One region of the Kitasatospora nipponensis genome, then DNA from elsewhere that is predicted to be linked to it. Evidence: riboswitches for the same ligand, from Rfam matches in the RefSeq annotation. Region 1 holds a riboswitch; the other holds the start of a gene.
The links. A riboswitch is a leader RNA that binds a small molecule or an ion and turns the genes downstream of it on or off. The one in region 1 is predicted to bind guanidine.
Positions count from the first base shown of each region.

Region 2: linked by a shared signal. The riboswitch ahead of ABD323_RS15525 (CBU_0592 family membrane protein) and the one ahead of ABD323_RS19125 (MBL fold metallo-hydrolase) in region 1 are both predicted to bind guanidine.

Region 1 is NZ_BAAALF010000064.1:16,043-31,047, forward strand. Features, by position in the region: gene ABD323_RS19080 (class I SAM-dependent methyltransferase) at 1-418, shown strand, start outside; gene ABD323_RS19085 (FAD binding domain-containing protein) at 635-1,459, shown strand; gene ABD323_RS19090 (molybdopterin-dependent oxidoreductase) at 1,456-4,227, shown strand; gene ABD323_RS19095 (hypothetical protein) at 4,349-4,969, shown strand; gene ABD323_RS19100 (hypothetical protein) at 5,094-5,330, shown strand; gene ABD323_RS19105 (alpha-N-acetylglucosaminidase) at 5,380-7,593, opposite strand; gene ABD323_RS19110 (hypothetical protein) at 7,647-8,351, opposite strand; gene ABD323_RS19115 (phenylacetate--CoA ligase family protein) at 8,514-9,800, opposite strand; gene ABD323_RS19120 (PTS transporter subunit EIIC) at 9,944-11,458, opposite strand; gene ABD323_RS19125 (MBL fold metallo-hydrolase) at 11,481-12,380, opposite strand; guanidine-III (ykkC-III) riboswitch at 12,392-12,459, opposite strand; gene ABD323_RS19130 (hypothetical protein) at 12,501-12,785, opposite strand; gene ABD323_RS19135 (DUF6445 family protein) at 13,191-13,889, shown strand; tRNA gene ABD323_RS19140 (tRNA-Met) at 13,982-14,055, opposite strand; gene ABD323_RS19145 (YoaK family protein) at 14,148-14,858, opposite strand.
Region 2 is NZ_BAAALF010000045.1:32,969-47,973, reverse strand. Features, by position in the region: gene aroB (3-dehydroquinate synthase) at 1-371, opposite strand, end outside; gene ABD323_RS15535 (shikimate kinase) at 368-901, opposite strand; gene aroC (chorismate synthase) at 898-2,082, opposite strand; guanidine-III (ykkC-III) riboswitch at 2,282-2,346, shown strand; gene ABD323_RS15525 (CBU_0592 family membrane protein) at 2,367-2,618, shown strand; gene ABD323_RS15520 (shikimate dehydrogenase) at 2,656-3,480, opposite strand; gene mltG (endolytic transglycosylase MltG) at 3,516-5,453, opposite strand; gene mltG (endolytic transglycosylase MltG) at 5,626-6,834, opposite strand; gene ruvX (Holliday junction resolvase RuvX) at 6,933-7,424, opposite strand; gene alaS (alanine--tRNA ligase) at 7,424-10,093, opposite strand; gene ABD323_RS15495 (DUF6167 family protein) at 10,109-10,522, opposite strand; gene ABD323_RS15490 (DUF948 domain-containing protein) at 10,529-11,005, opposite strand; gene ABD323_RS15485 (ATP-binding protein) at 11,197-13,407, shown strand; gene rpsD (30S ribosomal protein S4) at 13,429-14,043, opposite strand; gene ABD323_RS15475 (replication-associated recombination protein A) at 14,364-15,005, opposite strand, start outside.

The DNA of each region.
Region 1 (15,005 bases):
GGTCATCTCGCGGCTCGCCGGCTGGCTGAACCCCGGCGGCTGGCTGGTGCTCGCGGACGCCGTGGAGCTGCCCGACGGCCTCGACACCACTTCGGCCTACCGGCGGACCATGGACGCCATGTGGCGGGCGCTGAGGACGACGATCGGCACCGACACCTCCATGGTCCCGGCGTATCCGCACTTCCTGCGGGAGGAGGGCCTGCGCGACGTGGCCGCGGAGCTGTTCGGCCCGCCGATGGCCGCCGGAGCCCCGATCGCCGGCTTCTGGGCGGAGACCTGGAGCCGGATGCGGCCCGCGCTGGAGGAGACCGGGCTGGTGGACGCCGCGGTGATCGACGAGGCCCTGGCGTACCTGGCCTCACCCCGGCTCGCCGAACTCGCCCCGGGCATGGCGATGGCCTGGGGGCAGCGCCCCTGAGGCCGGCGCCCGCCTCGCGCCGAGCGCCCGGCGTCGGGCCCGGCGCGGTCGCGGTGCCGGTCGCGCCGCTGGTCCCGGGGTCGGTCGGAGTGTCGGTCGAGGTATTGGTCGATCCTCCAGTCCACGGGTGGATCACTGGTCTCCACACCAGTCGTCCGCGCAGCTCGTGCGTTGCTTGAATGCGCCGTATCGAGTTGGCGAGGACGGTGGGACAACGTGGATCTGAACACGGTGCTGGAGGTGCGCGACGCCCGTCGTCGCGACACCTGGCAGGACGGCGACGCCTGGCTCGGGGGCGGCACGTACCTGTTCTCCGAGCCGCAGCCGCACATCCGCCGGCTCCTGGACCTGAGCCGGATGGGCTGGGAGCCGCTGCGGGTGACCGCCGCCGGGGACCTGGAGATCGCCGCCACCTGCACCATCGCGCAGCTCTCCCGGCTGCCCACACCCGCCGGGTGGACCGCGACGCCGCTCTTCGAGCAGTGCTGCCGGGCCTTCCTGGCGTCCTGGAAGATCTGGAACATGGCGACGGTCGGCGGCAACCTGTGCAACGGGCTGCCGGCCGGCCCGATGATCTCGCTGACCGCCGCGCTGGACGGCGTCTGCCGGCTGCTGTCGCGCACCGGTGCGGTGCGCGAGGTCCCGGTCGCCGAGTTCGTCGTCGGCGCCGGCGTCAAGGTGCTGCGCCCCGGCGAGCTGCTGCGCTCGATCACCCTGCCGGCCCGGGCGCTGGCCGCCCGCACCGCCTTCCGGCAGGCCTCGCTCTACGGGCTGGGCCGCTCCGGCGCGCTGGTGATCGGCACCCTCGACCCGGTGGACCACTCGCTGACCGTCACCGTCACCGCCTCGACGGTGCGCCCGATCAGGTTCTGGTTCCCACCCGGGCCGGGCGCCCGCGCGGTGCGCCAGGCGATCGAGGAGGGCGTCGAGCCGGACGAGTACTACGACGACATCCATGGACTGCCCGCCTGGCGACGCCACATGACGTTCCGTTTCGCCGAGGAGATCCGCAGAGAACTGACCGAGGAGGCCGCACAGTGAGCTATTCGATCCGTGTCAACGACCAGAGCTTCGACGCCGAGCCGCGGCCCGGGCAGTGCCTGCGCACCTACCTGCGCGACCGCGGCTGGTTCGGCGTGAAGAAGGGCTGCGACGCGGGGGACTGCGGCGCGTGCACCGTGCAGGTCGACGGCGAGCCGGTGCACAGCTGCATCTACCCGGCCGTGCGGGCCGAGGGCCGCTCGGTGACCACGGTCGAGGGGCTGGCCCGGAACGGCGAGCTGCACCCGATGCAGCAGCGCTTCCTGGACGCCCAGGGCTTCCAGTGCGGCTTCTGCACCGCCGGCTTCCTGATGACCACCTCCGCCCTGGACGAGGAGCAACTCACCGACCTGCCGAGGTCGTTGAAGGGAAACCTGTGCCGCTGCACCGGCTACCGGGCGATCGAGGACGCCATCCGCGGCGTGCGGCACACCGAACGGCCGTGCGCGGGACAGGCGGTGGGCCGCAGCCTGGGGGCGCCGGCCGGGCCGCAGGTGGTCACCGGCACCGCCCGCTACACCTTCGACATCGAGGTCGAGGGCCTGCTGCACATGAAGCTGCTTCGTTCCCCGCACCCGCACGCCCGGATCCGCTCCATCGACACCTCGGCCGCCCTGCGGGTGCCCGGGGTGCACGCCGTGCTCACCCACCACGACGCACCGGCGAAGTTGTACTCCTCCGCCCGGCACGAGCACCCCACCGAGGACCCGGACGACACCCGGGTGCTGGACGACGTGGTGCGCTTCGCCGGGCAGCGGGTGGCCGCCGTGGTGGCCGAGAGCGAGGGCGCGGCGGAGGAGGGCTGCCGGCGGATCGTGGTGGAGTACGAGGTGCTGCCGTTCGTCATCGACCCGGAGGAGGCGATGCTGCCGGGCGCGCCGGTGATCCACCCGAAGGGTCCGGAGTCGCGGATCTTCCGCGCGCAGGACAACGTCTGCGGTGAGGTGCACGGGGAACTGGGCAGTGTCGAGCAGGGCTTCGCCGAGGCCGACGTCGTGTACGAGGAGACCTTCCGGACCCAGCGCGTGCAGCACGCCAGCCTGGAGACGCACGGCTGCGTCGTCTCCTTCGAGCGGACCGCCGAGGGCGAGGGCGAGGACGGCGGCGAGGAGCGGATCGTGGTCCGCTCCTCCACCCAGGTGCCGTTCCTGACCCGGCGCGCGCTCTGCGACCTGTACGACCTGCCGATGGAGCGGGTGCGGGTGGTCGCCGGCCGGGTCGGCGGCGGCTTCGGCGGCAAGCAGGAGATGCTCACCGAGGACATCGCGGTGCTCGCCGCGCTGAAGCTGCACCGGCCGGTCAAGCTGGAGTTCACCCGCGCCGAGCAGTTCTACGGCGCCACCACCCGGCACCCGTTCAAGATCACGGTGAAGGTCGGCGCCCGGCGCGACGGCACGCTGACGGCCCTGCAGTTCCGGGTGGTGGCCAACACCGGCGCGTACGGCAACCACGGCCCGGCGGTGATGTTCCACAGCGTGGGCGAGTCGATGGGCGTGTACAGGGCGCCGAACAAGAAGGTCGACGCGTACTCCGTGTACACCAACGGCGTTCCCGCCGGGGCGTTCCGCGGCTACGGGCTGGGCCAGGTGACCTTCGCCCTGGAGTCGGCGATGGACGAACTGGCCCGACGCCTGGACATCGATCCGCTGGTGCTGCGCGAGCGGAACGTGATCGGTCCCGGCGACCACATGGAGGGCCCGTGCGGCGAGGAGGAGGACCTGCACGTCGCCAGCTACGGCCTCGACCAGTGCCTGAACGTGGTGCGCAACGCCCTCGCGGACGACCGCAGCGCCGAACTCGCCCCCGAGGGCTGGCTGGTGGGTCAGGGCTTCGCGATGGCCGCGATCGCCACCGGGCCGCCCGGCGGCCACTTCGCCGACGCCACCGTGAAGCTGCTGGAGGACGGCACCTACGACATCGCGGTCGGCACGGCCGAGTTCGGCAACGGCACCACCACCGTCCACCAGCAGATCACCGCCGGCGCCCTGGGCACCACGGTGGACCGCATCGCCGTCCGCCAGTCCGACACCGACGTCGTCAGGCACGACACCGGAGCCTTCGGATCGGCGGGCACCGTCGTCGCCGGCAAGGCCGTGATGAAGGCCGCCAACGCGCTGGCCGAGCAGATCCTCTCCTTCACCGCCGAACACGCCCGCACCCCCCGCAGCCTGCTGCGGCTGACCGCCGACTCCGTCGAGTGCGAGGGGCGGACGGTGTCCCTCAAGGAGATCTTCGAGGCCGCGCGCGGCCGGGGAGTGGAACTGGCCGCGGACGGCCACTGGGGCGGCTCACCGCGCTCGGTGGCCTTCAACTCGCAGTGGTTCCGCATCGCCGTCGACCCCGACAGCGGCGAGATCAGGATCCTGCGCAGCGTGCACGGCGCCGACGCCGGCAAGGTGATGAACCCGATGCAGTGCCGCGGCCAGGTGGAGGGCGGCGTCGCCCAGGCTCTGGGCGCCACCCTCTTCGAACAGGTGCTGGTCGACGAGGCCGGGCAGGTCACCACCGCCGCCTTCCGCCGCTACCGCCTCCCCGCCTACGCCGACGTCCCGCGCACCGAGGTCCACTTCACCGAGACCTCCGATGCCATCGGCCCGCTGGGCGCCAAGTCGATGAGCGAGAGCCCCTTCAACCCGGTGGGTCCCGCCTTCGCCAACGCCCTGCGCGACGCCACCGGCATCCGCTTCACCGAAGCCCCCTTCCTGCGCGACAAGGTGTGGCAGGCGCTCGAACAGCGGCGGACGGGCGCGGACGGCTCCCGCGGCTGAGCCGGATGCCGGAGCGCGGGGTGCCGGGCGCGGGGTGGTGGCGCCGGGCGGGTGGGTGGCTCGTGACACCCGGTGACGGCGGGTACGGGACTCGGGCGCCCCGATGGGGGAGCATGCCGCCATGGACATCGACTCGCACGAACGCACCCGCCGCGCCCTGCACGCCGTCGCGGAGCTGGTCCTGGCCGGGCCGCAGTTCCGGACCAGCGGCACGATCCGGCTGCGCGCCGCGCTCGGCGGCTTCGCCACCGTGGCCGAGCCGCACGCGCAGGTGGTCGGCGCGGACCTGGTGGCGCACGGCCAGCGGCTCTTCCTGGAGCGCACCACCTGCGCCGAGCTCGCGGCCGCCCTCGGGGTGGCGGCCGGCGCGCCTGCCGGGCTCTACAAGGACGGCTCCGGGGTCGGCCCCGAGGACGTGATCGAGGCCGACCCGCAGGCCGCGCAGGAGATCGCGCAGGCCTTCGCGGTCGGCGACGCCGCGCTGCGGCGGATGTTCCCGGCGGCGGAGCCGGTCATCTGGCCCGAACACTTCGACCTCGGGGTGAGCGTGGACGCGGTGAACTACGGCGTCTCCCCGGGCGACGGCTTCCAGGCCGCGCCGTACGCCTACGTCGGCCCGCACGTCCGCCGGTCGGGGGAGTTCTGGAACGCGCCGTTCGGCGCGGTCGCCACCCTCGGGGAACTCAACGGCGTGGACGGCGTGTTGGCCTTCTTCGAGCAGGGCCGCCGGCTGGCCGCCTGAGCGGCCGGCCGGGCGGTGCGGCGGTGGCCCCGGAATAGCGCGAATCGCCGTCCCGTTGGTCTGGATACCTGCCGGCGGACCGCCGCCGGGGCAGCTGGGGAAGGCCGTGAGGACCATGTCGCCGTTGAACGAACCGTCCCGACCAGGGCCACTGGTGACCGCCTGCGGCCGCCGCATCGAGGTCGGGGCGCTGCGCGTCGACGTCCCCGGGCGGCCGATCGAACGCATCACGCTGAACGTCGGACCGGAACGCGACGGCGCCTCGAACGTCTGGGCGGGGCTGAGCCCCGGCGAGGCGCGGGACCTGGCCCTGCGGCTGCTCGCCCAGGTGGCCTCCGCGGAGCACCGCACCCGGCGCTGAGGGCCGGGCGCCGGGCGCGCGGCCGTACTGCCGAGGGTTCGGCGCGGGGTCACCCCTGCACCGGCGGCTCGGCGAGCACCGCGCGGGCGGCTGCCTGCGGGTCGCCGACCGCGGTGGTCGGGTAGCCGTCGGTGCGGTGCGCCCAGGCGTCGTCGACGGCGAACCAGTCGATCGGCGCCGGGTCCGAACCGTCGGCCAGGGCGGTGTCCAGCGTCGCGAAGTAGGCCGCCCAGCGCGGCGCGTAGAGGTCACGGACCAGGCCCGACCACTCCCGGGCGGCGTAGTCGTGCACCCCGGCCTCACTGGGCGCGCGCCCGGCCCAGGTGGTCAGGATCGCGCGGGCGTCGTACTCCAACTGGTCCCGCTCGGCGGGCGAGGCGCCCCAGGACCGGGCGTCGGCCAGCCACGGGCCCAGCAGGAAGCGGGAGTCGGTGGCGAGCAGCGCGTCCAGCGCGCGCACCCAGGCGTTCCAGCCGGCTACCAGCGCGCGCAAGCGCGGCAGGTCCCGCGCCCGGTAGGCGCCGTCGATCAGCGGCAGCAGCGCGCGGGAGCGGTCGGTGAGCACCTGGCGCGCGAGGTCGACCAGGTCGAAGCGGTACGCGTCGGTGGCCCGCAGCTCGGCGGGGGCCTGCAGCAACTGGCCCAGCGCGGCCCGCACCTGGGCCGGGTCGTCGCGCAGGGCCGGCGGGCTCCAGGTCGCCGAGCTGGTCGCGGTCAGGCTCGGCCGGGCGGTGAAGAGGCTGTCCTGCGGCTCGCTCCAGGTGCCGGACGGCAGGCTGTAGGCGCTGCGGCGCAGCAGCTCCCAGGCCGCGGCGGTGTGCGGGTCGGCGCCGCCGTAGCGCCGGGCGGCGTACCGCGCGAACCAGTCCTGCTGGTCGATCGGCCCCGGCTCCCAGGCGAGTTCGGTGAACAGCTCGAAGGCGGCCGGGTTGCCGCCGGTGCCTTCGGGCAGGTAGGCGAGGCCGGCCAGCCGGCTGCCGGGCCGCTCCAGCCACTGCCGGAACCGGGTAGTCCACACGGCGCTGTTGGCGCCCAGCGCGGTGTGCCCGCCGAAGTTGTCGATCGCGCCGAAGGCGTAGGGGGTGCCGCCCCACTGCCGTTCCCGGTCGAGGCCGTCGTAGCGGTCCGACAGGCCGTCCAGGACGAGCAGCCGGCTGCGGTCCACCCCGGCGAGCAGTGCGGGCGCCGGGTTGTCCTGCCAGCCGAGGATCGCCCAGCCGGCGTCCGGGTGCGCCGTCAGCAGCGCCTCCTGCACGGCGCGGGCGGCGGCGACCACGTCGACGTCGGCCGCGCGGCCGCCCTCGTGCAGCAGGTCCATCTTGTAGAGCGTGCTGTCGCCGAACGCGGCGCGCTGGTAGGCGTAGTAGCGGGCGGCCAGCCGCGCGAAGCCGGGGCCGGTGGGGTCCAGCCAGTCCGGGCGCCGCAAGCCGACCCAGTCGCCCTGCGGCACGGTGCGGGCCGGCGGGTTGCGCTCGGCGAACCCGGGCGGGACGGTGCCGTAGAAGCCCGGCAGCACCGGGGTCATGCCCAGCGCGCGCAGCTGGTCGGCGATCCGGCGCCCGAGCGCGGCGCGCTCCGCCGGCAGGTGCCCCGGGAGCGGACCGCCGAAGCCGCTCATGTTCTGCAGCAGCCACCAGCTCTGGTGCGCCGGGGCCGGGATCCAGGCGCGCAACTCCTCGGGCCGGTAGCCGAACTCCTGCAGTGCCTGGTAGTACGGGTACTCGGCGCCGGTCTGCACGAAGACCTCGTTGACGCCGTGCAGCGCCAGCAGGTCGATCTCGTGCTGGTAGTCGGCGTAGGCGCGGTAGGCGCCCGAGTAACCGGCGTCGGTGTCGTTGAGCGCGTAGCGGTGGGCCACCACGGCCGAACGGGTGACCACGGCCGGCACCCCGGGCAGCACGGCGGGCAGGCGCTCGGTGCTCCGGCCCGGCCAGCCGAGGTCCACCCCGGCCACGTGCCCCAGGTACCAGCCCACGCCGGCCAACAGGGTCGCCGGGCTGCTGCCGCGCACCTCCACCGCGCCCGCGCGCCCGCTCACCGAGAAGGAGTCGGCCGCCGGGCGCGGTGTCGCGACCAGCCGGAACTGCGCGGCGTGCCCCGGCAGCAGCCGGACCAGGGCCGCCGCGGCCGGGGCGGTGTCGAAGGCGGGCTCGGCCCGGGCGTGCGCCGGCAGGATCGGCGCCGCGGCGCAGAGCCCGCCGGCCGCCAGGACGCGCAGCACCGCGGCGCGGGTGGGGGCGGGGATCCTCGGCAGGCACGTCATGGCGACCAGCCTGCCGCGCCCCGCCCGGTGCAGGGGTGTGGCGCGCCGCCCGCTCAGACCTCGAAGCCGGACCAGAGGTGACAGACCGTGCGGCCGTCGGCGGCGGTGCCCTCCAGGACGCTGTCGCAACTCATCGCGTGGGTCGGGAAGACGAGGGTGTTGGCGCCGCTGTCGGGGTCGGTGAGGTCCAGGAACGGTGTCGGGTCGCCGGCCTGCTCCAGCGCGTACAGCCGCCGGGCCGCCTCCCGGGTGCGGCCCGCGCCGACGTCCGGCAGGGCCAGGCCCGGCTGCTCCAGCTGGCCGAGCTGGCCGCGGTCGGTGTCCTCGAGGGCGCTGTGCCACTCGCCGAGCCAGACCGCGTCGTAGTCCACCCTGTCGTACGAGGCGTCGAGCACGTCCTGGGCGGTGGCCCCGACCGCGACCAGCGCCACCATGGTCACCGCCCACCCGCAGTGCGGGACCTCGACCCCCTCCCGCGACCCCTCGCCGGCCGCGGTGGCCAACCAGCGGGCCGGCAGCTCCTCGTAGCGCAGGTAGACCTCGGCCCGGCCCGCGGGCGAGGCGAAGCAGCAGAACTCGTAGGCGTCCAGCGAGGCGAGCGAGACCTCCGAGTCGACCGCGAGCGTGCCGGCGTGCACCAGGCGCGAGCGCAGGCCCTGCGGGTCGGGCAGCTCCGGCACGCCCTGCTGCGGTATGCCGTGCCGGACCATCAGTTCGGCGACCGCCTCGGCCGTGCTGATCGACGTGCGGTTCGTCATCGTGCTCCTCCTGCGTCGCCCCACCCGGCCGGATCCGTTCCGCCCGCCCCCATCCTGCACCGGGCGGCCGACAGTGCCGCGGCCGCCCGGTCGCCGGTGGGGTGCGCCGGCCTGCGGTGCGCAGGCCTGTGGTGCGCAGGCCCGTGGTGCGGTGCGGTCCGGTCAGTCCATCCGCTCGTCCAGCAGACGCACGGCCTTGCCGGTGCGCGGGTTGACGCTCAGTCCGTTCGCGCCGACCCACTCGACGGCCAGCGGGTGGATCAGGCCGCGCCGCACGTGGTCGGTGAACATCGGTCGGCTCTCGCCCAGCCGGTCGGCCAGCGCGCCCGCCAGGGTGTCGCGCCCGGGTGCCGCGGGGGTGCTGTCGGCCAGCCGCAGGACCAGCTGGTCCAGGCCGTCGTGGTGGCGCAGCACCACCTGCAGGCCGCCGACCCGGCCCTGGGGGTCGGCGCCGGCCAGCACCGTGCGCAGGTCGTCGAGCTGGACGGTGACCGGACCGACCCGGGCGCCCTCCTCGGCGCGGCCGAGCAGACGCAGGCGGCGCCGGGGGAAGTCCACCCACTCGGCGAGGTCGCCGACCGGGTAGCGGATCACCGGCTGCAGGCGGCGCACCAGGTCGGTGGCCACCACCCGCCCGGCGCGGCCGGGCTCCTCGATCGGCTCACCGGTCTCCGGGTCCAGCAGCTCGACCAGCTTGTCGGGCGTGAAGACCTCGTGCACGCGGCTGTCGGCCTCGCCGTCCACCGGCCCGGCTAGGATGCCCGCGTCCACGCTCGCGTAGCCGATCGAGCGGACCGAGCAGTTCGGGAACGCCTCGGTCATCAGGGCCAGTTGGTCACCGTAGAAGGCCTCGCCGCTGAACAGCACCAGTCGGATGCCGGGCAGCGGGCCGACGGTGTCGACGACCTCGCGGGCGAGCCGGCAGAGCGAGGTGGGCGGCGCGGCGAGCACGGTGGCGGAGAAGTCGCGCAGCGCGCCGATCACGTACTCCAGCGGCGCGGCGCCACCGATCGGCAGCTGCACGGTGGGGACCGGCGCCTCCTGGAGCAGGTTCAGCGTGAAGACGAAGCTCGAGTAGAGCTCGCCGGCGTAGAACAGGTTCGCCACCCGGTCGCCGGCCCGCAGCCCGGCGGCGGGCAGGCCGTCGCCGAACCGGCGGCTCATCCGCCGCCACTCCTCGCGGGTGTAGAAGGAGGCGCGCGGGGCCCCGGTGGAGCCGCCGGTCTTGAAGACGATCCCGTCGGTGTGCGGCTCGGTCATCACCCGGCTGTCGGCGATGCCGTGCGCGCCCCAGTAGGCGGCGTGATCGATCAGCGGCAGGGCGGTGACGTCGTGGACGTCGGCGGGCAGCTCCGCGTACAGGTCGCGGTAGAACGGCGAGTTCTCCCGGACGAAGCGCACCAGCTCGCCGATCCGGTGCTCGGGCAGGGGGACATGAGGGTTATTCATAAGACCACTTTTTTCAGACAGAGAGGCTGACGATCTTATCGTCGTCTCGGACTGCTGCGTACACGGTGGCAGGTGGGCGTACCGCACCTGACGATCCGTCGACGCCTCGGCGCTCCCGCCCGGGCGGGCGTGCGGCGGGTGGTTCAGCCGCCGCTGGTGACGCCCTCGCCGGCGCTCTCCCGGGCGGGGTCCGCGGTCGCCGCTGCGGCCGCTGCTGTTGCTCTGGTGGCGGCCGGCAGGCCGAAGGCGTAGGTGGCCAGGAACCCGACCAGGTAGCCGACCAGCAGTCCGCCGGCGTAGACGGCGACCGCCGTGCCCAGGCCCTGGCTGCCGCGCAGCAGCGGGAACAGCGCCCACCCGGAGGGCCCGATGGCGCTCGCGCCGACCGTGCTGCCCAGCTGGTTGAGGAGTCCGACGAACGCCCCGCCGGCCGCCCCGCCGACGCAGGCGGTGACGAAGGGCCGTCCCAGCGGCAGCGAGACGCCGTAGATCAACGGCTCGCCGATGCCCATCAGGCCCGCCGGCAGCGCGGACCGGATGGTGGCGCGGATCGACTCGTCGTGGCGCAGCCGCAGGTAGACCGCCAGCGCGCAGCCGACCTGGCCGGCCCCGGCCATCGCCAGCATCGGCAGCAGCGGGGTGGCGCCCTGCTGCTCGATCAGCGTGGTGTGGATCGGGATCAGCGCCTGGTGCAGGCCCAGCATCACCAGTGGCAGGAAGAGTCCGCCCAGCACCAGCCCGGCGAGCACGCCGCCGTGCGCGAGCAGCCAGGTGGTCGCCCGGCCGATCCCGGCGGAGACCTCGCCGGCCGCGTACATCAGGCAGAAGAGCGTGACCAGGCCGGTCACCAGCACCGTCAGGGTGGGGGTGACCAGCACGTCCAGGGCCGGCGGGAGCCGGCGGCGACAGGTCCTCTCGACCCGGACCGCGAGCAGTGCCGCGGCCAGCGCGCCCAGGACACCGCCCTGCCCGGGGGAGAGCGGCTGCCCGAACGCCGAGACGTGCGCGACCCCCGGGTAGACGATCACCGCGGCGACCGCGCCGCCGAGGATCGGGGTGCCGCCGAACTCCTTGGCGGTGTTGTAGCCGACGAAGACCGAGATCAGCGACAGGAAACCGGCCGAGACCGCCCCCAGCGCCGGTACCAGGCCCGGGGCCCGGCCCAGGTTGCCGAGCAGGCCGCCGAGCCCGGCCACGATGCCGCAGCCGACCAGCGCCGGCACCAGCGGGACGAAGACGGCGGCGATCCTGCGCAGGAAGAGCTTGCCGGGGGTCGCGTTGCGCGCCGACCTGGCGGCCCGCAGGGCCGAGCCGCGGGCCGCGAGCGCGTCGGCGCCGGTGTCGGTGTCGGCCAGGGCGGGGGCCGGGTCGGTGTCCGGCGCGGGGTGAGCGGCCCGCTCCTGCTCGACCAGCCGCTCGAACTCCGGCGCCACCCCGCCGACGATGCCCGGACCCAGCACCAGCTGGCAGGTCTCACCCGCGACCACGCCCAGCACCGCCGGCAGCGCCCGCAGCTCGTCGGAGCGCACCAGCGCGTGGTCGCGCAGGCTCAGCCGCAGACGGGTCAGGCAGTGCGCGACCGCGACCACGTTGGCCGCGCCGCCCACCAGCGGCAGGATCGCGGCGGCGGTGGCGCGGTGCTGCGGACCGTCGGTCATCGGGTACCTCCCGCAAGGTGGGTCAGTCGAGCCGGTGGCAGAGGACGAAGTCCGGGTGGACGTGCCGCCCGATCCGCAGGTCGACCGTGCCACCGGCCGCGTCCGCCGCGTCCGCGGCCGCGTCGGCCTCCTCGACGGCCCGCAGGACGGCGCGCAGCCGCTCGGGCGTCAGCTCCAGCGGCGGCTCGTCCGGCTGGTAGGTGGTGCGGATGGGGTAGTCGACGCCCGGGGTGCGGGACATCTCGATGTGGCAGCCCAGCACGTGGCCGACCGGATGCGTCTCGGTGAAGGCGACCAGGCGCGCGAGGGAGGCGCGGAAGGCCGCCCAGTCCTCGATGTAGAGCCGCCCGGGGTAGACGGTGTCGCCGGTGAGCAGGAACCGGGTGGCGGGATCGTAGAAGGTGATCGCGCTGGGGTGGTGGCCAGGCGTGGGCAGGCAGTGCAGGACGCGGCCGCCCAGGTCGAGCAGCGCCTCGCGGTCGTGCGCCGGGCCCAGGCCCAGGAACCGCGAGACGGTCGCCAGGTCGGCCGCCACCACGGTGGTGTCGGGCCGGTCGGTGAACTGCCCGTCGCCCGCCACGTGGTCGCCGTGCGCGTGGCTGTGCAGCACCAGCAACCGGTAGCCGGCCCGCGGGTGGTCCGCCAGCCAGTCGCGGAGCAGCCCGTCCACCGTGGCGCGCAGCGGGAACAGCTCGGGCGAGGCCGTGGCACCGGTGTCGATGAGCACGGCCCGGTCGGCGCCGAAGAGCAGGAAGAGGAACGGTGCCTCGTAGTCGATGGCCATGTTCTGGCGCAGGATGACGGTGTTCTCGTCGTACCAGTGCACCTGGAGGTCGGGGTCGGCATTGTGCTTGGCCGAGGGCGATCCGTGGATCCAGGCCACCTGCAGGGGCTGCGCGACGGGGTGGAGGGGTGCGGACATGACGGCTCCAGCGAGCGTCGTCTTCGCAGGCCGGGTACGGCGCACATCTCGTCCGGGGCAGGCCCGGGCGGACCCCCGGGCCGAATCTAGCAGCCGCCCGCCCCCGCGGGCCCGCGCCGCTCAGGGGAGCCGGGCGCCGCCGCCGGCCTTGACCGCCTCCACGGCGTGCTGGTGCAGGGTGCGGGCGCTGTGCTCGTCGGAGACCGCCTGCGGACTGCCCTGCAGGGTGAACCAGTCCAGCGAGTCGGTGTACTGCACGGTCAGGACGGCCTCGGAGCCGGTCCAGGTGGTGTGCACGGTGAGGTCACCCGCGATGGCGATGCCCTCGACGGTCTGCACCCCGCCCGGTCCCGAGTGCACGTGCTTGGTGGTCCACGCTGCCCAACTGGTCGGTTCTTCAGCCATCGTGCCGCCTCCGCTAGGGATGAGGTGTCGGGTGCCATCCGCCGGTCCGCACCCGCCGCCGGAGCTGCTGCAAGAGATGGCCACCAGTCAAGTGGTAACCGGCGGCAGCGGCAAGTCCGCGCAACCACCCGCCGGTGGGCGTGCCGCCCGCCGGGTGTACGCCATCCGGTCAGTGGCCCGGTGTTCGGTGGCCGGCCCGGTCCGGGCCCCGGCGGGTCGGCCGGGGCCGCCACCTCGGTCGGTCCGCGGTCCACCCGCCCGCCGCCCGGCGGCACCGCTCGGCGCTCCCAACGCCCCGGCGGCCGAGAGTGATTGCCCGCAGAACGGGACAAGTCCGCCGGACCGGACAGAGATTGACCGATTCACGACAGCGCAGGGCCGGAACTGGCCGGTATGGTCTCCTCCATGCCGCCCATGCCTCCCCGGTCCCCGCGCCCGTCGCGGCCCGCGACCCTCCCCGTGCTGCCCTACCGCAAGCCCACGCTCGGTCGGGACTACTGGGTCTTCGACGACGTCCTGCCGGCCGTGGACGAGGTCCGCGCCCGCTGCCTGACCAAGGACGACTGGACCCAGGGCTACCCCTACCAGCCCGAGAGCTGGCCCGGCCTGCGCACCATGCCCGGCCTCGAGCCGGCCGAGCTGGCCAGGGTCGAGCAGCTGGTCCGCAAGGCCACCGGCGCGACCAAGCTCTGGCAGGCCACGGCCCCCGGCGGCGCCACGCTCAACCACAACTGCATCCAGGTGGTCGGGGAGGGCGAGTGCGAGGCGCGCCCGCACTCCGACTCCCGGGCGCTGTGCCGCTACGCCGCGGTGCTCTACCTCAACCCGAACGTGGGCAAGGACTTCGGGACCAGCTTCTACCGGCAGAGCCTGCCCGGCGGGGTGCTGGGCGGGAACATGGTCACCGCGCCGCACAACAACCTGGTCGAGGCACTGGGCACCCGGTTCGTGCCGGCGGACTCGTTCACCGAGGACGTCCGGGTCGCGCACCGCTACAACCGGCTGCTGCTCTACAGCGCCAACATGATCCACACCGCCACGGGCTACTGCGGCAGCACCCTGGAGGAGAAGCGGATGACCGCGGTCTTCTTCTGGATGGCCTGAGCGCCGACGGCGCCCTGAGCGGTGCCGCCCGCCGCTGTCGCGGGAGCGGGAAAGCGTGAAGGGCCCGGCGTCTGCCGGGCCCTTCACGATCGTAGCGGGGACAGGATTTGAACCTGCGACCTCTGGGTTATGAGCCCAGCGAGCTACCGAGCTGCTCCACCCCGCGTCGGTTCCTCAACCATACGGCATCCGGAGCGGTGGTCCGTACCGAACAACCGGCGGTCGGCGCGGCGCGGCCCGCCGCGGGCCGGCGCCCGGTCAGCGGGAGGGCTCCGGCAGCGGCGGCCGCAGGCGCGGGGCACGGGAGTACACCAGCCCCACCGCCGCCACGCAGCCCGCCACCGCGAGCAGCACCGCACCCGGGCCGCCGGGCAGCGCCGCGGCGCCCAGCAGGCCGCCGGCGAACATGCCCAGCACGGTGGACAGGCGCTGGACCCGGGTGAGCGAGGTCGTCGAGGACGGCGCGTGCGGGGTGAAGAGGTCCACGACCAGCTTGATGAGCGTGGTCTGCACCAGCGTGGTGGGCATCTCGGGGATCCGGGCCGCCAGGATGAAGCGGCTGCGCCACCCCATGGCCAGCGAGACGAGGGCGAAGACGACGCCGCTGTCCCGCGAGGGCGGCAGCCCCGAGCCGCCGGTGGCCACCGCGTACCCGCCGGCCGTGGCGAGCAGCGCGGACTCCGCCAGCAGGCCCAGCGCGAACCAGTGCTGCCCGTGCGCCCGCCGGCGGGTGATCACCAGGTGCGCCCCGGCGGCCCCCAGCACGAAGCTCACCAGGGCGAGCGCGGGCCGGGCGATCGACAGGCCCGCCGAGCCGGTGAGGCCGAAGGCGAGCAGCAGCAGGTTGCCGGTGGCGAGCGCGGCGAAGGCGTGACCGAGGGCGAGGAAGCTGACCGCGTCGATCACCCCGCTCGTGACGGTCAGCAGGGCCAGGACGGCGGTGATCCGGATCTCGACCCGGGCGGCCATGCGTGGTCCCTCGATTCTGTCGGTCCTGCGTGGTGCGGTGTGGTGCCGCGCTTCCGTGTGCGGCGGGGCGGATGCCGCCCGCCTCAGGCTGGCGCACGGCGCCGCCGACCAGGCGTTTCAACACACCGGCGAGCCGCCTCCCGGGTC
Region 2 (15,005 bases), on a different contig from region 1:
ACCCCGCGCAGCCAGCTGGCCGCCACGAAGCCCGCCAGGTCGGTGGTGGCGCCGCCGCCCAGGCCCACCACCACGTCGGAGCGGGTGAAGCCGGTCTGGCCCAGCACCGACCAGCAGTAGGCGGCGACCTCGGCGCTCTTGGCCTCCTCCGCGTTCGGCACCTGCAGCGCGATGGCCTGGTAGCCCTCGGCCTCCAGGTCCTCGCGGACGGCCTCGCCGGTGGCCGCCAGCGCCTCCGGGTGGATGATCGCCACCCGGCGGGCCTGGCCGCCGATCAGTCCGCTCAGCTCACCGAGCAGTTGCTGCCCGATCAGCACGTCGTACGGCGCGTGGCCGGCCGATCCGCCGACGTGGATGGTGACGGTGCTCATGCGTGTTCCCATTTCAGTGATTCCAGTACCGCGTCCGCGACCTGCTCCGGGGTGAGTCCCTCGGTGCCGACCACGGCCGTGGCGACCTCCAGGTAGAGCGGGCGGCGCCGCTCCATCAGCTCGCGCCACTGCTGGCGCGGGTTGATCGCGAGCAGCGGGCGCGGGGCGTCCAGGCCGACCCGCTTGACCGCGTCGCCGAGGGCGACCTCCAGGAAGACCACCGTCCGCCCGGCGAGCAGCGCCCGGGTCGGCTCGGCCAGCACGGCGCCGCCGCCGAGCGCGAGCACGCCCCGGTGCTCGGCCAGCGCCTGCGCCACGGCCCGGCACTCGAGCTCGCGGAAGTGCGGCTCGCCGTCCTGGATGAAGATCTCCGGGATCGGCTTGCCGGCCAGTTGCTCGACGTCGGCGTCGGTGTCCCGGAAGCCGGTGCCCAGGCGCTCGGCCAGCAGGCGGCCCACCGTGCTCTTGCCGGCGCCGGGCGGGCCGACCAGGACGAGCGGGAGGTTGCCCGCGCCCTCGTCCCGGCTCATCGGACGATCAGGTTCTCGAGGTAGCCGCGCACGTTGCGGCGGGTCTCGGTGACGTGGTCGCCGCCGAACTTCTCGCTCACCGCGTCGGCCAGCACCAGCGCGACCATCGCCTCGGCGACGATGCCGGCGGCCGGCACCGCGCAGACGTCCGAGCGCTGGTGGTGGGCCTTGGCCGGCTCACCGGTGCGCACGTCGACGGTCTGCAGCGCGCGCGGCACGGTGGCGATCGGCTTCATGGCCGCCCGCACCCGCAGCAGCTCTCCGGTGGACAGGCCGCCCTCGGTGCCGCCGGAGCGCCCGGAGGTGCGCCGGATGCCCTCGGGGCTCGGCACGATCTCGTCGTGCGCCTTCGAGCCGGGGACCCGGGCCAGCTCGAAGCCGTCGCCGACCTCGACGCCCTTGATCGCCTGGATGCCCATCAGCGCGGCCGCCAGGCGCGCGTCCAGCCGGCGGTCCCAGTGCACGTGCGAGCCCAGGCCCACCGGCACGCCGTAGGCGAGCACCTCGACGACGCCGCCGAGCGTGTCGCCGTCCTTGTGCGCCTGGTCGATCTCGGCGACCATCCGCTCGGAGGCGTCCGCGTCCAGGCAGCGCACCGGGTCCGCGTCCAGGCGCGCCTCGTCGCCGGGCTGCGGCAGCACGCCGGCCGGGGCCTTGGCGGCGCCCAGCTCGACCACGTGCGAGACGATCTCGATCCCGCAGGTCTCCTTGAGGAACGAGCGGGCCACCACGCCGAGCGCCACCCGCGCGGCGGTCTCCCGGGCGCTGGCGCGCTCCAGGATCGGGCGGGCCTCGTCGATCGAGTACTTCTGCATGCCGGCCAGGTCGGCGTGGCCGGGACGGGGGCGGGTCAGCGCCTCGTTGCGGGCCAGGCCCGCCAGGATCTGCTCGTCGACCGGGTCGGCCGACATCACCTGCTCCCACTTGGGCCACTCGGTGTTGCCGACCATGACGGCCACCGGGCTGCCCATGCTCAGGCCGTGCCGAACACCGCCGAGGAAGGTCACCTCGTCCTGCTCGAACTTCATCCGGGCTCCGCGGCCGTAGCCCAGCCGGCGCCGCGCCAGCGCGTCCGCCACCATCGCGGTGGTCACGGGCACGCCCGCGGGCAGACCCTCCAGGGTGGCGACCAGGGCGGGGCCGTGCGACTCCCCCGCCGTCAGCCAGCGCAACGTACCCAACGGTGCTCCTTCGTCAGCGGTCCGGTCGCGGCGCTCGCGCCGCGCTCCCGGCCGGGGCTCGATCCAACGGGCGTCGTCATGCGCGCCCGCCTGCGAATCCTTTCACGTCCGCAGGTCACCCCGGGCCGCGGTCCGCGTGGCGGACATCGTGGTGGACACCCCGGGCCCCGCCGTCCACCGCGCGTTCGGGCACAATGGAGGGGACCGCCCACCGGCGGCCACCGGACGAGACGCGCCGTACCCGGACCGACAAGACGACGCAGCCCCGTCAGGAGGGTGCCGGTATGGAGCAGGCCGTCCAGATCCTCGGATCGATCCTCATTCTCATCCCCTTCGCGCTGGCCCAGTGGGGCCGGATCAGTGCGCGCTCGCGGGGGTACCTGGTCCTCAACCTCGCCGGCTCGGCGGTCCTCGCCACCCAGGCCGCGCTCACCGCGCAGTGGGGGTTCCTGCTGCTGGAGGGCGTCTGGGCGGTGGTGTCGCTCATCGGCCTGGTCGCCGTGCTGCGCGGCCGCGAGCCCGCCGCCCAGCACTGACGGCGGCGGCTCGGCGCCCACCGACGGGTCCGGGACCCTAGCGCCCGGCCAACGCCGCCTCGCCCGCCGCCCGCATCGCCGCCAGCGGCCCCGCGGTGACCCCGGTGAACCGCTCGAACTGCAGCACCGCCTGGTGGACCAGCAGGTCCAGACCGCCCAGCACCGGCGCACCGCGCCGCGCGCAGGCCGCGGCCAGCGGGGTCGGCCAGGGGTGGTAGAGCACGTCGAAGAGCGCCCCGGGCGCGTCCGGCAGCGCGGCGGCGAAGGCGTCGGTGGCGCCCACCGGGGTGGTCGAGACGGTCAGCGGGCCGGCCAGCCCCTCGGCGCCGCGCTCCCAGTCGGCGGTGCGGACCGCCACCTGGAGCCGCTCCCCCAGCGCCCGCATCTCGCGGGCCCGCTCGGGCCCGCGCACGTACACGGTGACCTCGCCGGTGCAGATCCGCGCCAGCGCGGCCAGCGCGGAGGAGGCGGTGGCGCCGGCGCCCAGCACGGCCGCCGCCGGGACCTTCTCGATCCCGCGCTCGTGCAGCGCGGCGAGCAGGCCCGGCACGTCGGTGTTGTCGCCGGTGCGCCGCCCGTCGGCCTCCAGGACCAGGGTGTTGACCGCCTCCACCGCCAGCGCGGTGGGGCTCACCTCGTCCAGCAGCGGGATCACCGCGCGCTTGAGCGGCATGGTGAGCGAGCAGCCGGCCCACTGCCGCGGGTCGAGCCCGGCGAGGAAGCCGGGCAGCGCGGCCTCGTCCACCTCGAAGCGGTCGTAGCGCCAGCCCGTCAGCCCGAGCGCCGCGTAGCCGGCCCGGTGCAGCACCGGGGAGAGCGAGTGGGCGATCGGCGAGCCGAGCACGGCAGCCCGGTGTTGCATCGTCACGTCCTTCGGATCGCGCTTCGGGTCGCGCGTCAGGTCTTGCAGGTGCCCTGCTGGTCGTCGAAGCCCTGGCCGTGCGCGGTGCAGTAGTCCTTCACGTCGTTCTTGAAGGCGGCGAAGGTGTTGCTGAAGCGGGTCTCGGTCGGCGACACCGCCACGAAGTAGACCCAGTCGCCGGGCGTGGGCGCGAGCACCGCCTCGATCGCCGCGTCCCCCGGGTTGGAGATCGGCGTGGGCGGCAGGCCCTTGATCTGGTACGTGTTGTACGGGGTCTTCCCGTTGCGCTCGGCGTCGGTGAAGTTGGTGCGGCCGAGCTCGTACTGCAGCGTGGTGTCGAGCTGCAGCTTGCCCTGCGTGGCGTTGGTGTTGAGGCGGTTGGACAGGACCCGGGCGATCTTGCCGAAGTCGTTGTCGTTGTTGCCCTCGCGCTGCAGGATGCTCGCCTCGACGAGGACCTCGTACCCGCTCTTGAGGCCGATCTTCTGCGCGCCCTGGTCGAGGTTGAGCTGCTGGTAGTGCTGGACCGCGGTGTCGACCATCTGCTTGAGCAGGTCCTCGGGCTTCATGCCGTCGGTGATCGAGTACTTCTGCGGGAAGAGGAAGCCCTCCAGGTTGCCCTGCGCGTAGGCCGGCAGGTCCAGGTTGTTCGCCTGGCTCTTGGCCACCGCGGCGGTCGTGCCCGCCTTGAGCTTGAGCTTCGTGTCGATCTTGGCGTAGATCTCGAAGGCCCGGATGCCCTCCGGGATGATCAGCGCGTTGCCACCGTTGGAGTCCACCAGCAGCTGCACGGCCGCGGCCGCCGACATCTGGTGCTTCATGGTGTACGTGCCGGGCTGGATGGTGTTGCCCTTGGGGTTCTTGCCGTACGCGGCGATGAAGGCGTCCGTACTCTTCACCACGTCGGCGTCCTTCAGGACGGTGCCCATGTCGCTGCCGGTGGCGCCGTCCTTGATCTCGATGGTGACGGCGGTCGTCCCGGTGGCGGCGGTGGCGCCGGCGTAGTCGGCCGGCGGGCCGAAGTGGCTCTTGTAGAAGCCGTAGCCCCACCAGCCGGCGCCGCCCATGCCGCCGAGCAGGACCAGGGTGACCACCAGGCAGGCGCCGCTGTTGCGCAGCCCGGACTTCTTGCCCTTGGCCTTGCGCTTGGCCTCGGCCTCGTCGCTGATGTCCTGACCGGCGTCGAAGAACGAGTCGTGCTGCTCGGCCTCCTCGGCGAGCTCGTCCTGCGCGAGGTCGCCCTCGGGGTGCTCCTCCTCGACGTACTCGCCCTCGGCGTACTCGCCCTCGGCGTACTCGTCGTCGGCGTAGAGGTCGGCGTCGTACATCTCGGCGCCGGGCTGCGGGTTGTCCAGCGCGGCGGCCTCGGCCTCCCAGTCGATGCCGTCCGGGCCCGGGCCGCTGGGCTGCGCGGGAGCCGGCGCGGCCGGCGCCGGCTGCGGGGCGGGCGCGTACTGCTGGGGCATCGGCTGCTGGGGCACCTGCTGCTGCATCGGCTGCTGCGGGACCTGTTGCTGCTGCTGGGGCATCTGTTGCTGGGGGTAGCCCTGCTGCTGCGGGTAGCCCTGCTGCTGGGGGTACTGCTGGTACGGCAGCTGTTGCTGCGGCTGCTGCTGCGGCGACTGCTGTTGCTGCCACTGCTGCTGTTGCTGCTGCTGCCCGTACGGGTCCCCCGGGAGCGGCTGGCCCTGCTGCTGGGCCTGCGCGTAGGGGTCCACCGGGGCGTACCGAGGGTCGTACTCGCCGCCCTGCATCGGGTACTGGCCCTGCCCCTGGCCGCCGTACGGCACCTGCTGCTGCATCATCGGCTGGCCGGGCTGGCCGGGCTGGCCCGGCTGGACGTACTGACCCTGGCCGAGGTGGCCGGGGCCGCCCTGGACGGGGGCCTGCTGCTGGAGCTGCTGCTGCTCACCGAAGCCGGGCTCGGCGGGGTTCCATGGCTGGGAGCCGTAGCCCCGACCCTGATCAGTCATCGAATCCCTTAGACCGACGGAGACGGTCGGTTGATCGGACCGGCCGTCCGGGACGGCGTCCCGGCAGTATCTCGAACCGGCGTGCTAGCGCAGCGCCTGAGGGGAGACGTTACCGTACCGCACGGTACCTCCCGTGGTCCCGTCCTCGCGGCAACCGCCCACCACCCCCTGGTCAGGGGCTCGGTGAGCCCGAGGCGCCGGGGTGCTGGGACTGGTAGGCGTTGAACTCCTCCACGTTCTTGCGCTGCTGCTGCTCACTGTCCGTGAACCGGGTGTCGCCGGGGCGCACCGTGACGAAGTAGAGCCAGTCCCCCGGCGCCGGGTTCAGCGCGGCCTGGAGCGCGTCGTGTCCGGGGTTGTCGATCGGGGTGGGCGGCAGGCCGGGGTTGCGGTAGGTGTTGAACGGCGAGTCGAGCCGGGTGTCGGTCGTGGAGGTGTGCAGGGTCGTGCGCCCGAGCGCGTAGTTGACGGTGGAGTCGAGCTGCAGCGGCAGGTTCTTGGCCAGCCGGTTGTAGATCACCCGGGAGACCTTGGCCATGTCGTCGGGATTGTCCGCCTCGCCCTGGAGCAGGCTGGCCAGCACCAGGATCTGGTACGGCGTCAGGTTGCGCTCGGTCACCGCCTGGCCCAGGCCGTCGCTGTCGTACTCGTGGGCGGCCTGCTTGACCATCTGCTGGAGCAGCGCCAGCGGCGTGCTCTCGCCGGTCACGCTGTAGGTGGACGGGTAGAACAGGCCCTCGGGGTTGCCGCCGGCGTAGTCGGGCAGCCCGAGCTCGGACAGGTGCTGCTCGGCGGTGTGCTGGGCGGTGCCGGCCGGCAGCTTCAGGCGCTGGTCCACGGCCGCGTAGACCTGGGTGGCCCGCCAGCCCTCGGGGACCGTCAGCCCGTTGGCCAGCGACGGGTTGCCCAGCACGCCCACCGCCGCGACCGCCGACATCCGGTGGCGCAGCGGGTAGGTGCCGGGCTGGATGCGCTGGCCGGCCGCCTTGGCCGCGGCGTCGGTGAAGGCCTGGACGCTGGCCACCACCTTGTTCTGCACCAGGATCTGGCCGATCCGGGTGAGGCTGGCGCCCTGCGGGACGGAGACCTGCACGCTGCCGCTGCCGCCGCCGGAGAAGTCGGCCGCGGCGGGGTGCCGGGTGCCGCCGAGCAGCGCCTGGGCGGTCAGCAGCAGTGAGCCGGCCATCAGCGCCAGCAGCAGCAGGGTCAGGCCGCAGGCCAGTCCGGTACGGTCGGGGCGCCGTGGGTCGTCCGGATCGGGCGCGGACCCGCCGCCCGGCCCCGCACCCGGCTCGGTGCCCGGCGGCCGCTGCGGCGGGGGTTCCAGGGCGGGTGCTCCGAGGTGGCCCGGGGTCAGCCCGGGCGCCCAGTCCTGGTCCATGGCGTGCCAGTCCCCTTTTGCCCGGTCGCGGGAAACGGTCGGGGCCCGTCCGGACGCGTCCGGACGGGCCCCTCACACAGCACGCTAGGGCAGGATGATCAGCTGATCGGCTCGACACTCTCGCCGGGCGCCCGACCGCTCACCCGTTCGGTCTCAAGCGCGCTCTGCAGGATCACCACGGCCGCGGCCTGGTCGATCGCCGCGCGGCCCTTCTTGGCCTTCACGCCGGCGGCGCGCATGCCCTGGGTCGCGGTGACGGTGGTCATCCGCTCGTCGACCAGCCGCACCGGCACCGGGTAGAGCCGCATCGCCAGCCGGCCGGCGTAGGCGCGCACCTTCTCCGCGGCCGGGCCCTCCTTGCCGCTGAGCGAGCGCGGCAGACCGACCACCACCTCGATCGCGTCGTACTCCTCGACGATCGCCTGCAGCCGCGCCTGCGAGCGGCCCCCGGCGGGGACCGTCTCGACGGGCGTGGCGATCAGCCCGTCGGGGTCGCAGGACGCGACCCCGATCCGGGCGTCACCGACGTCGACGGCGATCCGCCGACCCCGGCGCCAGGGCTTGGGCTCCTGGGTCTGCTCGGGCTCCATCAGGACGCGCGCTCCGCGACCAGCCTGCGCACGGCCTCGACGGCCGCGTCCACCGCGGAGGCGTCGGTGCCGCCGCCCTGGGCCACGTCGTCCTTGCCGCCACCGCCGCCGCCCAGCGTCTTGGCGGCGACCCGGACCAGCTCGCCGGCCTTGACGCCGCGGGCGCGGGCGTCCTCGTTGGTGGCGATCACGGTGAGCGGACGGCCGCCCGCCACCGTGAAGGCCGCCACCACGGCCGGCCGGGCGCCGAGCCGGGCCCGGACGTCCAGCACCAGCTTGCGCAGGTCGTCGGCGCCGGTGCCGTCCTGGACCCGGGCGGCCACCAGGGCCACGCCATGGACGTCCTGGGCGCTGTCGACCAGTCCGGCGGCCGCGGCCAGCACCTTCTCGGCGCGGAACCGCTCGATCTCCTTCTCGGCCTCCTTGAGCTTGCCGAGCATCGCGGAGATCTTCTCCGGCAGCTCCTCCGGGCGGCCCTTGACCAGCTCGGTCAGCTGGGCCACCACGGTGTGCTCGCGGGCCAGGAAGTTGTAGGCGTCCACGCCGACCAGCGCCTCGACCCGGCGCACGCCGGCGCCGATCGAGGACTCGCCGAGCAGCTTCACCAGGCCCAGCTGGGCGGTGTTGCCGACGTGCGTGCCACCGCACAGCTCCTTGGAGAAGTCACCGATGGTGACCACGCGCACCGAGTCGCCGTACTTCTCGCCGAACATCGCGATCGCACCGGCCTTGCGGGCCTGGTCCATCGTCATGACCTCGGCCGTGACGTCGAGCTCGCGGGCCAGCACCTCGTTGATCTTCTGCTCGACGTCCACCAGGACCGAGCCGGGCACCGCGGCGGGCGAGCCGAAGTCGAAGCGGAAGCGGCCCGGGGAGTTCTCCGAACCGGCCTGGGCGGCGGTGGGGCCCAGCGCGTCGCGCAGCGCCTGGTGGGTCAGGTGGGTGGCGCTGTGGGCGCGGGCGATCGCCCGGCGGCGCTCCACGTCCAGCTGGGCGTAGGCGGCCGCGCCGACCACGACCTCGCCGACCAGCACCGAGCCCTTGTGCACGATCACGCCGGGCACCGGCTGCTGGACGTCGCGGACCTCCACCACGGCGCCCGAGTCGAGCCGGATCCGGCCGTGGTCGGCGAGCTGGCCGCCGCCCTCGGCGTAGAACGGGGTGCGGTCCAGCACCAGCTCGACGTCGTCGCCCTCGTGCGCGGCCGGGGCCGGCAGGCCGTCGACCAGCAGGCCCACCACGGTGGCCTCACCGAAGGTGTCGGTGTAGCCGGTGAAGACGGTGGCGCCCGAGACGTCGGCCACCTCGCGGTAGGCGGAGACGTCCGCGTGGCCGAGCTTCTTGGCCCGGGCGTCGGCCTTGGCCGCGTCGCGCTGCTGCTTCATGAGGCGGCGGAAGCCGTCCTCGTCCACCGACAGGCCCTGCTCGGCGGCGATCTCCAGGGTGAGGTCGATCGGGAAGCCGTAGGTGTCGTGCAGTTGGAAGGCCTTGTCGCCGGCGAGCACTGCGGAGCCGGCCGACTTGGTCTCGCCGATCGCGGTGTCCAGGATCGCGGTGCCGCTGCGCAGGGTCTGCAGGAAGGTCGCCTCCTCGGCGACGATGACCGTCTCGATCCGCTTGCGCTCCTCGAAGAGCTCCGGGTACTGCGGACCCATCGCCTCGATGGTGACCTCGGTGAGCGAGCGGGCCACCGGGTCGGTGGCGCCCAGCAGGCGCATGTTGCGGATCGCGCGGCGCAGGATGCGGCGCAGCACGTAGCCGCGGCCCTCGTTGCCGGGGGTGACGCCGTCGGCGACCAGCATGACCGAGGTGCGGATGTGGTCGGCGACCACGCGCAGCGAGACGTCGGTCTTCTCGCCGGCGCCGTAGCGGTGACCGGTCAGCTCGGCGGCCCGGCCCAGGATCATCCGGGTGGTGTCGATCTCGAAGAGGTTGTCGACGCCCTGCAGGATGGTGGCCAGCCGCTCCAGGCCCAGGCCGGTGTCGATGTTCTTGGCCGGCAGGTCGCCCAGGATCGGGAAGTCGTCCTTGCCGGTGCCGGCGCCGCGCTCGTACTGCATGAAGACCAGGTTCCAGATCTCCATGTAGCGCTCGCCGTTGACCGCCGGGCCGCCCTCCTCGCCGTAGGCGGGACCGCGGTCGTAGTTGATCTCCGAGCAGGGGCCGCAGGGGCCGGGCACGCCCATCGACCAGAAGTTGTCGGCCTTGCCCAGGCGCTGGATGCGCTCGGAGGGGACGCCGATCTTCTCCAGCCAGATCTTCTCGGCCTCGTCGTCGTCCTGGTAGACGGTGATCCAGAGCTTCTCGGGGTCCAGGCCGTAGCCGCCGCTCTCCACGGAGGAGGTCAGCAGCTCCCAGGCGTGGGAGATGGCCCCTTCCTTGAAGTAGTCACCGAAGGAGAAGTTGCCGCACATCTGGAAGAAGGTGCCGTGCCGGGTGGTCTTCCCGACCTCTTCGATGTCCGGGGTGCGCACGCACTTCTGCACGCTGGTGGCGGTGCTGAAGGAGGGCTTGACCTCGCCCAGGAAGTACGGCTTGAACGGCACCATGCCCGCGTTGACCAGCAGCAGGGTGGGGTCGTCGGCGACCAGGGACGCCGAGGGAACGACGGTGTGGCCGCGCTCCTCGAAGAAGCGCAGCCAGCGGCGGCGGATCTCTGCCGACTCCATGAGGGGTCCTTCCGGTTAAGGGTGCTTGCCCCGGCGCTGTTCGAGCTGGCGGGGCGTTGACGTGAGGGCTGGGGGGGTGGAACCGGCGCGCGAGGGGGGCAGGGCGACGCCCGGGGAACCGGGGGCCGCCGAGATAGCTCGGTACTCGGCGCCGCGGGGCGCGGCCGTCCGGCGCCGGCGCGGCGCGGGCTCCAGGACGGCGGTGCCGTCCAGGCCGAGGTCGGCGCGCAGTTGCTCCTCGCGCTCGGCCATGCCGGTGCGGACGTCCTGCGCGAAGCGCTTGGCCGCGTCGCCCAGGTGCAGGGCGCCGCGCGCGGCGGTGCCCGACAGGCTGTCAGGGGTGAGGCGGCGGGTGGCCTCGTTGGCCTTGTTCATGGCCCAGACGGCGGCGCCGGCGCCGACCGTCATCCAGAAGATGCGTCGAACCACGGTGCATCAGCCCTTCACGGCTCGCCGGACACGGGAGAGCAGGCCGCCGCGGGGGGCGGTGGCGGCGCGGACCTCGGCGCGGATCAGCCGGGCCAGCGCGTCGCGCTCGGGACCCTGCTGAGGCAGGGTCAGGGTGCCGTTCTGGCGGCTGACGGCCTTGCGCACGCCGTAGCTGAAGGCGGCGACCTTGACCAGCGGGCCGCCCAGGGTGGCCGCGACGGTGGAGGACAGGGCGTTGGCGTTGGCGGCGGCGTCCTGCACGTTGGCGGTGATGTCGTCCACCCGGTCGAGCTGCTGCTGGGCGCTGCGCACCGCGGCGCCGGCCTCGGTCAGCAGCGGCACGGCCTGCTCGGTGACGGCCGTGACCAGCACGGTGGCCTCGCGCAGCACCTTGGACAGCCGTACCAGGACGACGGCGAGCAGGGTGACCAGGACCGCCCAGCCCACGGCCACCAGCAGGCCGGCCAGCTCTCCCACGGACACCGTGTGCTCCCTTCGCTCCTCGATACGGAACCCTATCGCGCCCGCGCCCCAGGTCCCGACCCGATAACCGCTGGCGAGGCGCTCGGGTGTGCGAGCCGCGCTCCGTAACCTACCGGCCGGTCACCTCGTTGGGCCGGGCGGGAGACCGGACCACGGGATCCGGGGTCGCGGCGGCGGACAGGAGTGCGGCGGTGCTGGAGCACGGGACGGAGCCGCCCGGGCGGCTGCCCGCGGAGATCACCGGGTTCGTCGGCCGGCGGGCCGAACTCGGCGCGCTGGCAGCGCTGTTGGAGCGGGCCAGGCTGGTGACCGTGACCGGGCCCGGCGGCGTCGGCAAGACCCGCCTGGCGCTGCGCGCGGCCGCCGCCGTGGCCGGTGGCTTCAGCGGCGGCGCGCACCTGGTGGAGGTCGGCCAGGTGCGCGACCCGCTGCTGCTGGGCCACGCCGTGCTGGAGGGGCTCGGCCTCACCGACGCCACCGCCCGCCCGCCGCTGGACGTGCTGGCCGAGCAGCTGGCCGACCGCCGCCTGCTGGTGGTGCTGGACGGCTGCGAGCACCTGGTGGAGCCGTGCGCCGAGCTGGTCGGGGCGCTTCTGCGGGCCGCGCCCGGCCTGCGGATCCTGGCCACCAGCCGCGAGCAGCTGCGGGCGGCCGGCGAGCACCTGCTGCCCGTCGCGCCGCTGCCGGTGACCGCACCGGGGCGCGAACTCCCGGACGCGGTACGGCTCTTCGCCGATCGCGCGGCCGCCGTGCTGCCCGGGTTCGCGCTCACCGAGCGCAACACCGCGCAGATCACCGTGCTCTGCCGCCGCCTGGACGGCATCCCGCTGGCCGTGGAGCTGGCCGCCGGACGGCTGCGCGCGCTCACCGTCGAGCAGATCGCGCTGCGCCTGGACGACCGCTTCCAGCTGCTCACCGGCGGCGAACGCGGCAGCTGCCCGCGGCACCGCACGCTGCGCACCACGATCGGCTGGAGCCACGAACTCTGCACGTCGCAGGAACGTTTGCTCTGGGCCCGGCTGACCGCCTTCGCGGGCGGCTTCGACCTGGAGGCCGCCGAGTACGTCTGCGCCGGTGACGGCATCGACCCGCAGGACGTCTTCGACCTGGTCGCCGAGCTGGTCGCCAAGTCGGTGCTGCTGCGCGAGGAGGGCGCGGGGGCGGTGCGCTACCGGCTGCTGGACACCCTGCGCGACTACGGCGCGCAGTGGCTGCGGGCCACCGGCGAGGAGGACCGGCTGCGCCGCCGGCACCGCGACTGGTACCTGGGGCTGGCCGGCTGGGGCGAGCTGGAGTGGTTCGGCCCGCGCCAGGTGCAGGCCGCCGAGCGGACCGCGCTGGCGCACGGCAACCTGCGCGCCGCCCTGGAGTTCTGCCTGGGCGAGCCCGGCGAGGAGCAGCCGGCCCTGGTGCTGGCCGGCACCCTCTGGTACTTCTGGGTCGGCTCGGGCCACCTGGGCGAGGGCCGGCACTGGCTGGACCGGGCGCTGGCGCTGGCCCCCGAGCCGACCCCGGCCCGGGCCAAGGCGCTCTGGGTGACCGGCTACATGGCCACCCTGCAGGGCGACCCGGCCCGCGCGCTGCCGGCGCTGGAGGAGTGCCGGCAGCAGGCCCTGGACACCGGCGACGACCGGGCGCTGGCCTACGCGCTGCACCGGCTGGGTTGCGCCGCGCTGATCGGCGACCAGCCGGCCCGCGCCGCCGAGCTCTTCGAGGACGCGCTCTGGCACTACGAGACGATCGGCGAGCTCAACAGCAACGTGCTGATGGCGATGTTCGAACTCGGGCTGGCCCGGCTCTTCCAGGGCGAGGCGGCCGAGGGCGAGCACTGGATGAGCCGGGTGCGCGCGCTCTGCGAGGAGCACGGCGAGCAGTGGGCGTACGCGTACGGGCTCTACGCGATGGCGTACTCGCAGTGGCTCTGCGGCGACGTGCGCCAGGCCCGCGCGCACGCGCGCGAGTGCGTGCGGCTCAACCACCTCTTCCGCGACCTGGTCGGGATCGTGCTCGGCCTGGAGATGCTGGCGCTGCTGGCCACCGAGCCGCTGCAGGGGCCCAAGGAGCCGGCCGACCTGCGCGAGGCACGGCTGCTGCAGGGCGCCGCGCACCGGATCTGGCAGGCGGTGGGGATCCCGCTCTTCGGCTCCACCAGCTTCAACGCCCCGCACCTGGAGTGCGCGGCGCGCGCCGAGGCCGGTCTGAGCGCGGGCGAGTTCGCCGAGGCGTTCCGCCAGGGCGCCGCGCTGGACCTGGACGCGGCGGTGCGCCGGGCGCTGGGCGGCCGGCCGCAGGGCGCCCGCGGGCACCGCGAGCAGCCGACCGCGGTCCGTGAGGCGCCGCAACGGGCGGAGCCCCCGCGGCCCGAAGGCTGCGGGGGCTCCGTCGCGATCCTCGACTCGTGAGCCGGGGAGCGGGGACGCGGGTCAGCGCGAGTAGTACTCGACGACCAGCTGCTCGTCGCAGATCACGGGGACCTCACGACGCTGCGGGGCACGGTCCAGGCGGAAGGCCAGGGCCTTGAGGTTGACCTCGAGGTACTTCGGGGTCTGACCCTCACCCGCGTAGCCACCCTCACGGGCGACCTGGAACGGGACCTTCTCCTTGCTACGGTCACGCACGGTGACGACGTAGCCCGGCTTCATCTGGAACGACGGCTTGTTGACCTTGCCACCGTTGACCTCGATGTGGCCGTGGACGACCATCTGGCGAGCCTGGTAGATGGTCCGGGCGATGCCCGAGCGCATGACCAGCGAGTCGAGGCGGACCTCGAGGTCGGCGACGAGCGCCTCACCGGTCTTGCCCTCGGCCTTCTTCGCGCGGTCGAACGCGCGGGCCATCTGCTTCTCGCTCAGGTCGTACTGGGCGCGCAGACGCTGCTTCTCGAGCAGACGGACCTTGTAGTCCGAGTTCTGCTTGCGGCCACGGCCGTGCTGGCCGGGCGGGTACGGGCGGGCCTCGAAGTACTTGACGGACTTCGGGGTCAGCGGCACGCCAAGGGCACGGGCGATCTTGACCTTGGGACGCTTCTGGTTCGCCATGGAACCATTACCTCTTTCAGTTGCGAATACGGCTTCACCAGGTGTTGACGGAGGTCGCCTGTCGCGGACCGGAGAAAAACCGCCCCTGACGGGACTGGTCAGCCGCTCTCCGGAGCCGGGCACGAGAGGTGCAAGCACACGGGTGGCCCACCGCCGTGAGGTGGTGGGCTGCCCGCGACACCGAAACGGTGCGCGACGCTCCTGGGGGCACCCCACGAGGGGGCGCTCCGGGCCGTTGTCCCGCTGGTGCGGCCGGTCGGTCGGGCTCGCGCCCGCCGCCGTGCCCGGGACAGGGCACTTCGAGCGAGTATACCCGGTGGTCAGTCCCCCTTGAGCCGGGCCCTGGTCCACTCGACGACGTCGGCGTACCGGGCCTCGCCGCCGTGCCGGGTCGGCCGGTAGTACTCCTTGCCGTGCACGGTGTCCGGCGCGTACTGCTGGGCGGCGATCCCGCCGGGCAGGTCGTGCGGGTACTGGTAGCCCTTGCCGTGACCGAGCTTGCCCGCCCCGCCGTAGTGCGCGTCGCGCAGGTGCGGCGGCACCGCGCCGGCCAGCCCCTGGCGCACGTCGGCCAGCGCCGCGTCGATGGCCAGGTAGGCGGCGTTGGACTTCGGCGCCAGCGCGAGCGCGATCGCGGCCTGCGAGAGGATGATCCGCGCCTCGGGGAACCCGATCAGCGCCACCGCCTGGGCCGCGGCCACCGCGGTGGACAGGGCGGTCGGGTCGGCCAGGCCGACGTCCTCGCTGGCGGAGATCATCAGCCGCCGGGCGATGAAGCGCGGGTCCTCGCCGGCCTCGATCATCCGGGCCAGGTAGTGCAGGGTGGCGTCCACGTCGCTGCCGCGGATCGACTTGATCAGCGCGCTGGCCACGTCGTAGTGCTGGTCGCCGTCCTTGTCGTAGCGCACGGCGGCCTGGTTGACGGCCGTCTCGGTGGTGGCCAGGTCGATCACCCCGACGCC